3 regions of the Halomonas sp. HNIBRBA4712 genome follow, and region 1 is predicted to be linked to each of the others. Evidence: predicted binding sites of a transcription regulator. Region 1 holds the regulator's gene; each other region holds the start of a gene.
What was found. Region 1 encodes PhoB, which activates phosphate uptake and scavenging genes when phosphate is short. Its sites were predicted from a motif close to TGTCATANNNNTGTCANA; they were not measured.

Region 1 (4,125 bases):
ATACCCTGGGCGAGCGCTCGCTGGGCAGTTGGCTGTTTCGCCAGCCGGATCTGGTGCGCGGCCCGCTTTACGCTACGGCCCAGCCCACGGCCTTCGCCGAGCGCCAGGCACCGGCAGGCGTACAGGCCCTCTGGGCGCGGCGCTCGGTGTTCTATCACGGCGGGCTATCGCTTCTGGTGCAGGAGGCGTTTTTATCCACCATGGCGGATGATCTTGGCATGGCTTCGCGCTAGGCTAGAGGCGATTTTATCTTCGTGAGGTAGGCATGGACCGTTCTCTGCTGCGCCCGACCGGGTGGTCCCGGCTGGGCGACTTCATCACCCTGATGCGCCTGGACCGGCCCATCGGCACTTGGCTTTTGATGTGGCCGACGCTCTGGGCGCTGTGGCTGGCCGCCGAGGGCGTACCGGGGCGCAAGGTGCTGTTGATTTTCGTCGCCGGCGTTTACGCCATGCGCGCGGCCGGGTGTGTGGTCAACGACTACGCCGACCGCCACTTCGACGGCCACGTCAAACGCACCAAAAATCGGCCGTTGGCGACCGGGCGCATCGGCGAGGCCGAGGCCAAGGTGCTGTTCATCGCGCTGGTGGCGGTGTCGTTCATCCTCGTGCTGTTGACCAACTGGTTTACCGTGATGCTCTCGGTCGGCGGGCTGGCGCTGGCCGCTGCCTACCCCTTCATGAAGCGCTATACCCACTTCCCCCAGGTGGTGCTCGGCGCGGCGTTCTCCTGGGCGATCCCGATGGCCTTTGGCGCCACGCTTGGCTACGTGCCGCTCGAGGCCTGGGGGCTGTTTCTGGCCAACGTACTCTGGACCGTCGCCTACGACACCCAGTACGCCATGGTCGACCGCGACGACGACCTGAAGATCGGCATCAAGTCCACCGCGGTGCTGTTCGGTCAGGCCGACCGGCTCATCATCGGGCTCTTACAGCTGGCCACACTACTGTTGCTGGCCTGGGTGGGCTGGCGCACGGGCCTTGGCGGCTTTTTCTGGCTGGGGCTGGCGGCGATGGCGGCGACCTTCGTGCACCAGCAGCGTTTGATCGTGCAGCGCGAGCGCGACGCCTGTTTCCAGGCCTTTTTGAACAACCACTGGTCGGGGCTCGTACTCTTTGCCGGGCTTGGCTTGAGCCTCTGGCCGGTGGCGGGCTAATGTTACCGTTGTCATAAAACTGTCACCCGCTCATGGTGTGATTGTCACCGAGACGTCATCGACCCCTTTTTGCCTTTACACCGTGAGGCCCGCCCATGACCGCCAGGACCGTTCTGATCGTCGACGACGAGGCGCCCATCCGTGAAATGATCGCGGTGGCCCTGGAGATGGCCGACTATCGCGTGCTCGAAGCGGACAACGCTCAGGATGCCCACGCGCTGGTGGTGGATCACCAGCCGGATCTGCTGCTGCTCGACTGGATGATGCCCGGCACCAGCGGTATCGAGCTGGCCCGGCGCTTGAAGCGCGAGGAGGCCACCGCCGAGCTTCCGATCATCATGCTCACCGCCAAGGGCGAAGAGGACAACAAGATCCAGGGCCTCGAGGCGGGCGCCGACGACTACATCACCAAGCCGTTCTCTCCCCGCGAGCTGGTCGCGCGGCTCAAGGCGGTGCTCCGACGCACCACCCCGCGCGGCATGGAGGACCCGGTCGAGATCAACGGGCTGCTGCTCGACCCTGTGAGTCACCGGGTCAGCGCCCACGGCAAGGCGCTCGATATGGGGCCGACCGAGTACCGCCTTTTGCAGTTCTTCATGACCCACCAGGAGCGCGCCTATACCCGCAGCCAGCTGCTCGATCAAGTGTGGGGTGGCAATGTCTACGTCGAGGAGCGCACCGTGGACGTTCACATTCGTCGTTTGCGAAAGGCCCTTGGCGATGCCCATCAGAATCTGATTCAGACGGTGCGTGGCACGGGTTACCGCTTCTCCGCTCGGGCGTAAGCCGTGCATCTGTGGAGCCGGGAGTTATGGCGCGTCGCCTGGCTTGCCACGCTGGGCGTGATCGTTGGATGGCTGTTCGATGCGCCGGGCATCGGGCTGGCGGCGGGGCTGGCCGTTTGCCTTTACTACCACTTACGCCAGCTGCGCGCGCTCTACCGCTGGCTGACCCTCACCCCTAATCAGGAACCGCCCGCGGCGGCGGGGCTCTGGGGCGATCTGCTCGATCGCCTTTACCGCTACCAGAAAAGCCAACGGATCACCCAGAATCGGCTGCGGGCGACGCTTTCGCGCATTCAGGAGTCTTCTGAAGCGATGCGCGACAGCGTAGTCATGCTCGACCGTCACGGGGACCTGGAGTGGTGGAACAGCGCCGCGACCGACATGCTGGGATTACAGGCTGCCCACGATCGCGGCCAGCATATTACCAACCTGGTGCGTGATCCGGCCTTCGTGCGCTACTTCGCTTCGCTGAGCTACGGCGAGCCGCTGACGATCACGTCACCAATCGACGAGCGTCGCATTCTCGAGTGTCAGATCACCCTGTACGGCGATGACGAGCGCCTGCTGATGGCGCGCGACATTACGCGTTTGCACCGCCTGGAGCAGATGCGCCGGGACTTCGTCGCCAACGTTTCTCACGAGCTTCGAACACCGCTGACGGTGCTCTCGGGGTATCTGGAAACCTATAGCGATCTGGCCGAGACGCTGCCGCCACGACTCGGCCGCAGCATTACCCAAATGCAGGCGCAAACGCGGCGTATGCAGAATCTGGTCAACGACCTGCTGCTGCTTTCACGCCTTGAAACCGATCAGGGCGGCAAGGACCACATGCCATTGGCGCTGGCGCCGCTTCTGGAGAGCATCTGCCAGGACGCCCGGGCGCTTTCCGCTCAGCAGCACGAAGCCCCACAGCAGATCGAGCTCGAGATCGAAAGCGATGCCCGGCTTCTTGCCAGCGAGCAGGAGCTTCGCAGCGCGATCTCCAACCTGATGTTCAACGCCGTGCGCTACGCGCCGCCGGAGAGTCGGATCACCCTGCGGTTCGTTGACCTTGAAGAGGGTGGCGCCTGTATCGAGGTAGAGGATAACGGCGAGGGTATCGACCCGGTGCATATCCCCAGGCTCACCGAACGTTTCTACCGCGTCGACAAGGGCCGTAGCACCGCAACCGGTGGAACGGGCCTTGGTCTCGCCATCGTCAAGCACGTACTGCTGCGTCACGACGCCAAACTGCAGATCGATTCCCACCCAGGCCTGGGCGCCCGCTTTCGCTGCGTATTTCCCGTCTCAAAAATTGCCCCCGTACTCACGGCTCGTTAAAAGCTTTACAAGTGTGTCAAAGTGGCAGCGTTAACTTGTACAAAAATGCTCATGTGTCATTTTTAGCCACTATCCACGTGCTCTTGTGGCATCAGCAACATGCCTTGTACAACTTGTGTAATATTTTAAGTTTTTGATTTTATTTGTTATTTAATTAAATTGGCACGCATGGCATACGATCTGCAAAGATTTGAGTAAGAAAGAAAACGGTGAACGACACGGATTGCACGTCACTGTCTCTTACTTCAAGCGGTACCCACAGCAATTCAGGAGGTGGATTATGATGTCCAAGGAACTGCTCAAGAAAGCTGGAATTCTCGGTATCTCTTTCGGTCTGCTGGCAAGCCCGATGGCCTTTGCCCAAACCACGGATCATCCTTCCATTGATGAAAATCAGGACAGCATGGTCGAGCAGGACGGTACGCAGGATCACGGTGTCAATATGAACACCAACGAAGCTCCTGATTACACTGAGGAAGAGCTCACAACCGATCATCACACCCAAGGCCCGAACGATGAAACCATCGGCGAGCCGGACTCCATGGGTACAGCACCGGATTCAATCGGAGGAACTGACCCGGGCGCAGAACTGAGCCCTGAAGAAGTCGTAGAGCGCAACTCCGATTCGTAAGTAACATTTAGTTGCAAAATAGGTACAAAGGTTTACGCTTAGAGGATGAGCAAATAAGGGACAAGGATGTCTCATTGCAAGGATGCTCACCGGTTCAAGGATTGGACCAAGCGATGATCAAAGCGTTAGTCAGGGAAGATTCCACGGTTGGAAACCCGCACACGGATTGGAAGCTAGCGTTACGTATCAAAATCGCTGACACCATCAAGACCCCGCCTTTAGCGGGGTCTAAT
Region 2 (4,125 bases), on a different contig from region 1:
GGGCGCAGGCAGCACATGCCGCGAATGATCAAATCGCACTCCACGCCCGCTTGCGATGCGCGGTAGAGTGCTCTGATCAGTTTGGGCTCGGTGAGCGAGTTGCACTTGATGATGATGTGACCACGCTTGCCCTTGGCGGCGAACTGGGCTTCCCGGTCGATCATCTCGACCAGTCGCGCATGGAGGGTGAACGGCGCGTGCAGGAGCGTATCGATCTTGCGCGTCTGACCCATGCCCGAGAGCTGCTGGAACACCCGGTGGACATCGGCGCACAGCGCCTGGTTGGCGGTCAACAGGCTGTAGTCGGTATAGAGCCTGGCGGTTCTGGCGTGGTAGTTGCCGGTACCCAGGTGGGCATAGTGGCGCAGCTCATTGGCTTCGCGGCGCACGATATGAATCATCTTGGCGTGGGTCTTGTAGGCCATGATGCCGTAGATCACGATGGCGCCGGCCTCCTGCAGGCGCGAGGCGAGCTGGATGTTATCCGCCTCGTCGAAGCGCGCGCGCAGTTCGATCACCACGGTCACTTCCTTGCCCTGGCTTGCCGCCTCGACCAGGGCGCTGACGATCGAGGAGTCCGCGCCGGTGCGGTAGAGCGTCTGTTTGATCGCCAGCACCGACGGGTCGCGCGCCGCCTCGCGCAGCAGATCCTCGATCGGTGAAAACGCCTGGAAGGGGTGGTGAAGCAGAATGTCCTGCTTTGCGATCGCGCTGAACAGGCTTCCTTCCTTGAGCGCCCTGGGCACGCTCGGGGTGAACGGGCGATAGGCAAGCTCCGGGCGGTCGACACCGTCGAGCACCGACATCATGCGGGTCAGGTTCACCGGCCCTTCGACGCGGTACAGATCCTGCTCGCCGAGATCGAACTGGCGCAGCAGAAAATTGGTCAGCCTCTCGGGGCAGTTGTCGGCCACCTCCAGGCGCACGCCGCTGCCGTAGCGCCTGGCCAGGAGTTCACCCTTGAGCGCCGAGGCGAGATCCGACACCTCATCCGGGTCGACGCTCAAATCCGCGTTGCGCGTCAAACGGAACTGATAGCAGCCGAGCACGCGCATGCCGGGAAAGAGCTCCTCGGCGTGGGCATGAATCATCGACGATAGAAACACGTACTCGGAGAAGCCTTCGGCGCAAAGCTCACGCGGCAGTACGATCAGCCGCGGCAGCGAGCGCGGCGCCGGCAGAATCGCCATGCCGCCGGCACGGCCGAAGGCATCCTTGCCCTCGAGCTCGACGATGAAGTTGAGGCTCTTGTTGACCAGCCGCGGGAAGGGGTGCGATGGGTCGAGCCCAATGGGGCTGATGACCGGCATGATTTCGCGGTCGAAAAATTCCCGCACCCAGGCCCGCTGCCCGTCGCTCCACTGATCGCGCCGGCGAAAGCGCAGCCCCTGGGCTTCCAGTGCCGGCAGGAGCGTATCGTTGAGAATCTGGTACTGGCGGCGAATCTGGCGGTGGGCGATATCGGCGATTTCCCGCAGTACCTCCGCCGGCGGTCGGCCATCGGCGGAAAGCGCATTATCGTTGAGCGCGATCTGGTGCTTGAGCCCGGCCACGCGAATCTCGAAGAACTCGTCCATGTTGGAGGAGAAGATCAGCAGAAACATCAGCCGGTTCAACAGCGGGTGGGCGTCGTCCAGCGCTTGTTCGAGCACCCGGATGTTGAACTGCAGGTGCGAAAGCTCGCGGTTGAAGTAGAGCGCCGGGTCGTCCAGGTCGGTCTGCTCGAGAGACTCCTTGGCCTGAACGCCGGTGGGGGTGCGGTTGATGCGAAGCGGCAGTGCTTCGCTTTCGCTGTTCGACCCATCAAAGCCTTGAAGCGGTGTCGAGTCCGACGTTTGTATCTCCATGAGTCCCCCCGGCAGAGTGGTCGCGCGCCCAAGGCGCCTACTTGAAAGTTAGTGCGTCGCTACCGATTCTGCCGGTTGAATGTGACGGTTCCGTGTCACGCTTATCAAACGTCAAGATTTTCCTATTTTTATCAAGCGGATCGGCTCACCGCGCGCGGTTCAGGCGGCGAGCCGCCTCGAGGGCGAAGTAGGTGAGAATGCCGTCGGCGCCGGCGCGCTTGAAGCACATCAGGGATTCCAGAATGACCGCGTCGGGGTCGAGCCAGCCGTTATCGAAGGCGGCGCGGTGCATGGCGTACTCGCCGCTCACCTGGTAGGCGAAGGTGGGCACGCCAAGCTCGCTCTTGACCCGGCGCACTACGTCAAGATACGGCATACCGGGCTTGACCATCACCATATCGGCGCCCTCGGAAATGTCGAGCGCCACCTCGTGAATCGCTTCATCGGTGTTGGCCGGGTCCATCTGGTAGGTGCGTTTGTCCGCCTTACCCAGGTTGCCTGCCGAGCCCACCGCATCGCGAAACGGGCCGTAGTAGGCGGAAGCGTACTTGGCGCTGTAGGCCATGATACGCACGTTGTGCAGGTTGTCCTGCTCCAGCACCCGGCGGATGGCGCCGATACGCCCATCCATCATGTCGGAAGGCGCGAGCACGTCGGCGCCGGCTTCGGCGTGGGAGAGCGCCTGCTTGAGCAGCGTATCCACGGTGCGGTCGTTTTGCACGTAGCCGTGCTCGTCGAGAATGCCGTCCTGGCCGTGGCTGGTGTAGGGGTCGAGTGCGACGTCGGTGATGATGCCGAGCTCCGGCAGCGCCGCCTTGAGCGCGCGTACGCTGCGCTGGATCAGCCCGCCCGCGCTGTAGGCCTCCTCGGCGAACTCGCTTTTATGCTCGGCGCCGACCACCGGGAATAGCGCCAGCGCCGGAATTCCGAGTTCATATGCTTCGCGCGCCTGCTCGATGAGAAGATCGATGGAGAGGCGCTCGACGCCGGGCATGGAGTCCACCGCCTCGCGCTGATTGTCGCCTTCGAGCACGAACACCGGCAGGATCAGATCCGACGGCGTCAGGGTCGACTCCTGCATCAAACGGCGCGAAAAGTCGTCACGGCGCATGCGGCGCATACGGGTGGCGGGAAACTGGCGAGGGGTTGAGCTGCTCAATGGAAATCTCCGCTAAGTGCTGACAAGAACTGCCGCTTTGGCCTGAGTATATCAGCCATGCTCTACGGCGAAAGCCGCCTTGTGAAGGCCCGTGAGAGTGACTAGAGTGTCGATTCCACCGGGCCGCTCGCCGTCGCGGCATGGATATCATCAAGGGAGACAGGCATGGGCAAAAAAGTAGCAGTGATTCTGGCCGGCTGCGGCGCTTATGATGGAACGGAGATTTACGAGGCCACGCTCACGCTCTTGCGTCTTGACCAGCTCGGCATCGAGTACCGCGCCTTCGCGCCGGACATCGATCAGCACCACGTCATCAACCACCTGAGCCAGGAGATTGAGGAGGGCGAGACGCGCAATGTGCTCAAGGAGGCGGCGCGGCTGATGCGCGGCGAGGTTCAGGACATCGCCGAGCTCGACGCCGATGCCTTCGATGCGGTGATCGTGCCCGGCGGCTTTGGCGTGGCCAAAAACCTTTGTGACTTCGCCGAGCAGGGCGATGCCATGAGCGTGCTCGAAAGCCTCAAGGCGCCGCTGGCCGCCTTCAAGGAGGATGCCAAGCCGATCGGTTTGATGTGCATCGCGCCGGTGCTGGTGCCGAAGCTCTTAAGCGACGGCATTTCGGTGACCATCGGGCGTGACCCGGGTGTGGCCGGTGCGATCAGCGCCATGGGCGGGCTGCACAAGAGCTGCGACGTCGACGATATCGTCGTCGATCTCGAGCACAAGGTAGTCACCACACCCGCCTATATGCAGGCCAAACGCATCAGCGAAGCCGCCACCGGTATCTTCAAGCTGGTCGAGCGGATCAGCGAGATGATCGATCAGACCAGCAAGTAGCGATCCCCCCCGCGCCTGCCAACAAAAACGCCTCTGCACGTTCGACGTGCAGAGGCGTATTCGTTCGTGGAGAAGTCGCCGTTATTCGCCGCTCTCCTCGGCCTCGGCGCGAATCCGGCGCCGACGCACCAGCCGGCCGAACAGCAGGCCGACCTCGTAGAGCAGGTACATCGGAATGGCCAGCAGGCTTTGCGAGATGATGTCCGGCGGGGTGAGCAGCATACCGATCACGAAGCACCCTAGAATGATGTAAGGGCGCTTTTGCGACAGGCTCTGCACCGT
Region 3 (4,125 bases), on a different contig from region 1:
CCGCGGAGCCACCTTCGATCCCCCCAACCGCTTCGCGCAAAGCGTGAGTGTCAGCGAGCCCGACGGCTGGTGGCAGGATGAAGCCCCTACCTCGCTTGCCACCGAGATACGCGAAGAGCCGAGCAAGAGTGCGCTTAGCTTCAACGATTCGCCGGATCTCTCCTTTGATCGCTCACTGAACCCTTACCGCGGCTGCGAGCACGGCTGCATCTACTGCTTCGCTCGGCCCTCGCACGCCTACTGGGACATGTCGCCGGGGCTCGATTTCGAAACCCGGCTGATCGCCCGCACCGGCATGCTCGAGCACCTGCGCGAGGAGCTTGCGAAACCCGGCTACATCTGCCGACCGATCAACCTGTCCGGCAACACCGACTGCTACCAGCCGATCGAGGCGAAATACCGCACTACCCGACGCCTGCTCGCGTTTTTGCTCGAATGCCGCCACCCGGTCACGCTGGTGACCAAGGGAAGCCTCGTACTGCGCGATCTGGATCTTTTGAAACAGATGGCCGAGCACCGGCTGGTGCGGGTGCTGGTGAGTCTGACGAGTCTGGATAGTGACCTGAAGCGCACCCTGGAGCCACGTGCGGCCTCGCCCCAAGCGCGGCTGAAGGTGATTCGCAAACTCAGCGCCGCCGGGGTGCCGGTAGGGGTGTTGATCTCGCCGGTGATACCGGGGCTGACCGACCACGAAATCGAGCGGCTGATCGAGACGGCCCGCGACGCCGGCGCGCGCACTGCGAGCTGGATGCTTTTACGCCTGCCCCGCGAGGTCGCGCCGCTGTTTGAAGAGTGGCTGGTGGCCCACTACCCCGAGCGCGCCGACAAGGTGATGAGCCTGATTCGCCAGTGCCGGGGCGGCAAGACCAACGAGGCGGCGTTCGGCAAGCGCTTTCGCGGTGAAGGCGTGTTCGTCGACATGATCGAGCAGCGCTTCAAGCGCGCCAGCCGCCAATGGGGCATGCAGCCCCGCGCCGAGCAGGGCCTCAATACCCGCGACTTCAGGCCACCCCGCGCTCAGGGCGACCTGTTCGACTAGCCAACGCTAACGGTGCGGGCCGCGCCGCGCCTTGAGCTCCTCGAGCACCAGCGCGAAGAAGCCGCGAATCTCCTGCAACCTGGGCCGCGCCTCGACCATCAGCGTATCGAGTTTTTCGATCTCCCTGGACTGCGCATCGCGCGTGTCGAGCTCGATGCGAATCTCCTCGATGAGCGCCATGGAGTCGTTCAGCATGGCCTTGAGTTCCGCGGTAGAGGTGGTATGGATGCTGTGTTCGATGCTCATGGCGTTACCCCAGAATGACGGAGAGGGTGATCAGCAAGGCCGGCAGCGCAAGAAACACGGCCAGCACCCACCCGGCGGCCAGCGCTTTCTGCTCGGCGGCGACCCGCCCCAGCCACTGCGCCCCCTTGACCGGCAGCAGGCGTAAAAACGGCAGGCCGCCGATGATCAGGACGGCAAACAGGTTGAACAGCAGGTGCACCACGGCGATTTCCAGCGCCAACAGCGCGTTGGGGCCACTGATTGCCGTGGCCGCGAGCAGCGCGGTCATGGTGGTGCCCAGGTTGCTGCCGATGGTGAACGGATAGATCTGGCGCAGGGTAAAGGCGCCGGAGCCCGCCATGGGCACCATCAGGCTGGTCGTGGTCGAGGAGGATTGCACCAGCACCGTGACCAGCGCACCAGAGGCGACCCCGGTGATCGGGCCACGGCCGATAGCGCTGAGCATGATCTGGCGAGCGCGGCCGACCATCAGCGTTTTCAACAGCTTGCCGATATAGCGAATCGACAGGAAGATCATCGCGATACCGATCACGATCAGCGCCATACCCCCCAGCACCGCCGGCAACCCGCCAACGAGCTGCCCGAGCGCGCCGGTGATCGGCTGGGTGGCCTGGCCAATGATATTGACGTTATCCATCGACAGGTTGGCGTCACCGTAGAAGAGCTCGGCGATGGCCAGCGCCAAGCGCTCGAGCGGGCTGAACAGGATCTCGATGGGCAGCAGGATCACCACCGCGATCAGGTTGAAGAAGTCGTGCACCGTAGCGGCGGCGAAGGCGCGGCGAAACTCGTCCTTGTTTCTGACGTGGCCCAGGCTCACCAGCGTATTGGTCACCGTGGTTCCGACGTTGGCCCCCATGACCATGGGTACCGCCACCGCGACCGGCAGCCCCCCGGCTACCATGCCGACGATCACCGAGGTCACCGTCGAGGAGGATTGAATCAGGGCGGTGGCGACGATCCCGACCATCAGACCAACGAAGGGATTGGTGGCGAATTCAAACAGCCGCTCGGCCTGGTCGCCGGTGGCGAGCTTGAAGCCGTCGCCGACCACGGAGACCGCGCAGATCAGAAAGTAAACCAGCAGTACCAGCGTCATCCACTGATGCAGCCGGCCCTGCTTCGCCTGCTGCCCCGGGTGCGCATACCCATCCCGCGCTGCGCGACTGGTGGTGTCCACCATGGCGATACCCTCCAACGGTATTGAACGTTTTAAAGGCTTGCCACTTCAGGTTGGGCGACACAGGTGACAGCGTGATGACAGCGGCGCATACACTGTTTGTAAGGGGCTCTGATGGGCGAAGATTGTAATAAGCGCCCGCCCACGTATGCTGAGGCGATCGATTCATCCATGGATGCTTTCATGACCCACGCCTTGAGCAAGACCCGATCGAGCTTTTATCGCCGCCTGTATGTTGCCTACCTGATCGATCAGGGCACGCACAGCGTTCCCATGCTGATGGAGGCGACGGGGATGCCCCGGCGCACCGCCCAGGACACCATCGCCACGCTTGCCGAGCTCGATATCGAGTGCGTTTTCGAGCCCACCGAAGGCGAGCGCCACAACAGCGGGCGCTACGTGATCAAGCAGTGGGGGGCGATCGACCGCGACTGGGTGGCCGCCCACGCCGAGCGGCTGGGGAAAGCGCTCGGCTATCGCTAAGTCGATCAAGCGTCGCGGCCCTGCGGATCAAGGTGCTGGCGCCGGGTTAACAAGCGCACCGCCAGCGGCGAGGTGATCATCTGGATCACGGCGAAGAATACCGCGGGAACGGCGATCTCCGCCGGAAGCTTTGATGCAGCCACGAACGCCGCGGCGATGCCGAACTCCTTTTTGCTGGCGGTGAACAAGAACGCAATCAGCTCCTCGCGGTCGCGGGTGATCAGCCGGGCGCTCATGCCCACGGCGTAGCCCGCCAGGTTCAGGCATAGCGCCGCGGCGGCGACCACCAGCGCGTAGGCGCCATAACCGAGTAGAGTCGCCGCGTTGGCGCCGACCACGCCGAGCAGAATCAAAAGGTAGATCACTGAGCCTGCCCCGGCGTAGTCGCCATCGAAGCGGGCGAAAAAGCGCGAAAAGCGGGTGCGCAGCGCCACGCCCAGAAGCGTCGGCAGCAGCACGATCAGCACCAGCTGGCCGACGACGGCGCCCAGCGGTGTTGCAAGCTCGATACCGGTCAGCCAGAGGAAAAGAAACGGCACGATGAACGGCGAAAGCGCGGTGTTGATCGCGTTGAAGACCGCCGCCATGGCCACGTTGCCGCGGGCCATCATCACTAAAAGCGGCGAGGAGACATCCGTTGGCAGCGCTCCCAGCAGCGTCTGGCCGGCGGCCAGCGGGCTAGCGCCAAAAAACGCCCGCCCGGTCAGCCAGCCGAGCAGCGACATCGGCCCAAACACCAGCACCGCCGCCAGCAAGGGGCGCGTAGGCCGCTTGAGTACCTCTTTCACCGCGTGAGCGTCGAAGGTCAGGCTAACGAGCAGCATCAAAAGCGCCAGCAGCGGCCCGATGGCGGGCGCAAGCCACAGGCCAGGGGCAGGTGAGCAAAGGCCCAGCAGCGTTACTCCGACCACCCACCAGAGCAGATGAGCTTCGATGAAAGAGAGCCATCGGCGCATAAGAAAAACTCGCGGTTACCGGGAAAGGGTGGGATTTGCGTCAGGACCGCCTTCGAGCGGCTCGGCCCAGGCCAAGCGCGCGGCGTTGAGCGTGACGCTGAGAGAACTGGCCGCCATGGCCAGCACCGCCGCCAGCGGCGGCACCGCCATGATCACCACCAGCGTCAGCGCCAGGGTATTGTAGAGCGCGGAGAAGACCAGGTTCTGAGTCATCACCCGCC

Region 2: a site for PhoB is predicted at 1,928-1,945, ahead of ppk1 (polyphosphate kinase 1). Genes of this name have one in related genera too.
Region 3: a site for PhoB is predicted at 2,531-2,548, ahead of ACGK9R_RS10595 (Na/Pi symporter). Genes of this name have one in related genera too.

The regions. Positions count from the first base shown of each region.
Region 1 is NZ_JBIFXR010000007.1:164,331-168,455, forward strand. It holds gene ACGK9R_RS14225 (chorismate--pyruvate lyase family protein) at 1-233, shown strand, start outside; gene ubiA (4-hydroxybenzoate octaprenyltransferase) at 266-1,156, shown strand; gene phoB (phosphate regulon transcriptional regulator PhoB) at 1,252-1,941, shown strand; gene phoR (phosphate regulon sensor histidine kinase PhoR) at 1,945-3,261, shown strand; gene ACGK9R_RS14245 (hypothetical protein) at 3,545-3,892, shown strand.
Region 2 is NZ_JBIFXR010000001.1:477,813-481,937, forward strand. It holds gene ppk1 (polyphosphate kinase 1) at 1-1,847, opposite strand, end outside; gene hemB (porphobilinogen synthase) at 1,993-3,006, opposite strand; gene elbB (isoprenoid biosynthesis glyoxalase ElbB) at 3,172-3,843, shown strand; gene tatC (twin-arginine translocase subunit TatC) at 3,925-4,125, opposite strand, start outside.
Region 3 is NZ_JBIFXR010000004.1:239,102-243,226, forward strand. It holds gene ACGK9R_RS10585 (PA0069 family radical SAM protein) at 1-1,039, shown strand, start outside; gene ACGK9R_RS10590 (hypothetical protein) at 1,046-1,285, opposite strand; gene ACGK9R_RS10595 (Na/Pi symporter) at 1,290-2,468, opposite strand; gene ACGK9R_RS10600 (helix-turn-helix domain-containing protein) at 2,649-2,948, shown strand; gene ACGK9R_RS10605 (bile acid:sodium symporter family protein) at 2,954-3,904, opposite strand; gene ACGK9R_RS10610 (heavy metal translocating P-type ATPase) at 3,920-4,125, opposite strand, start outside.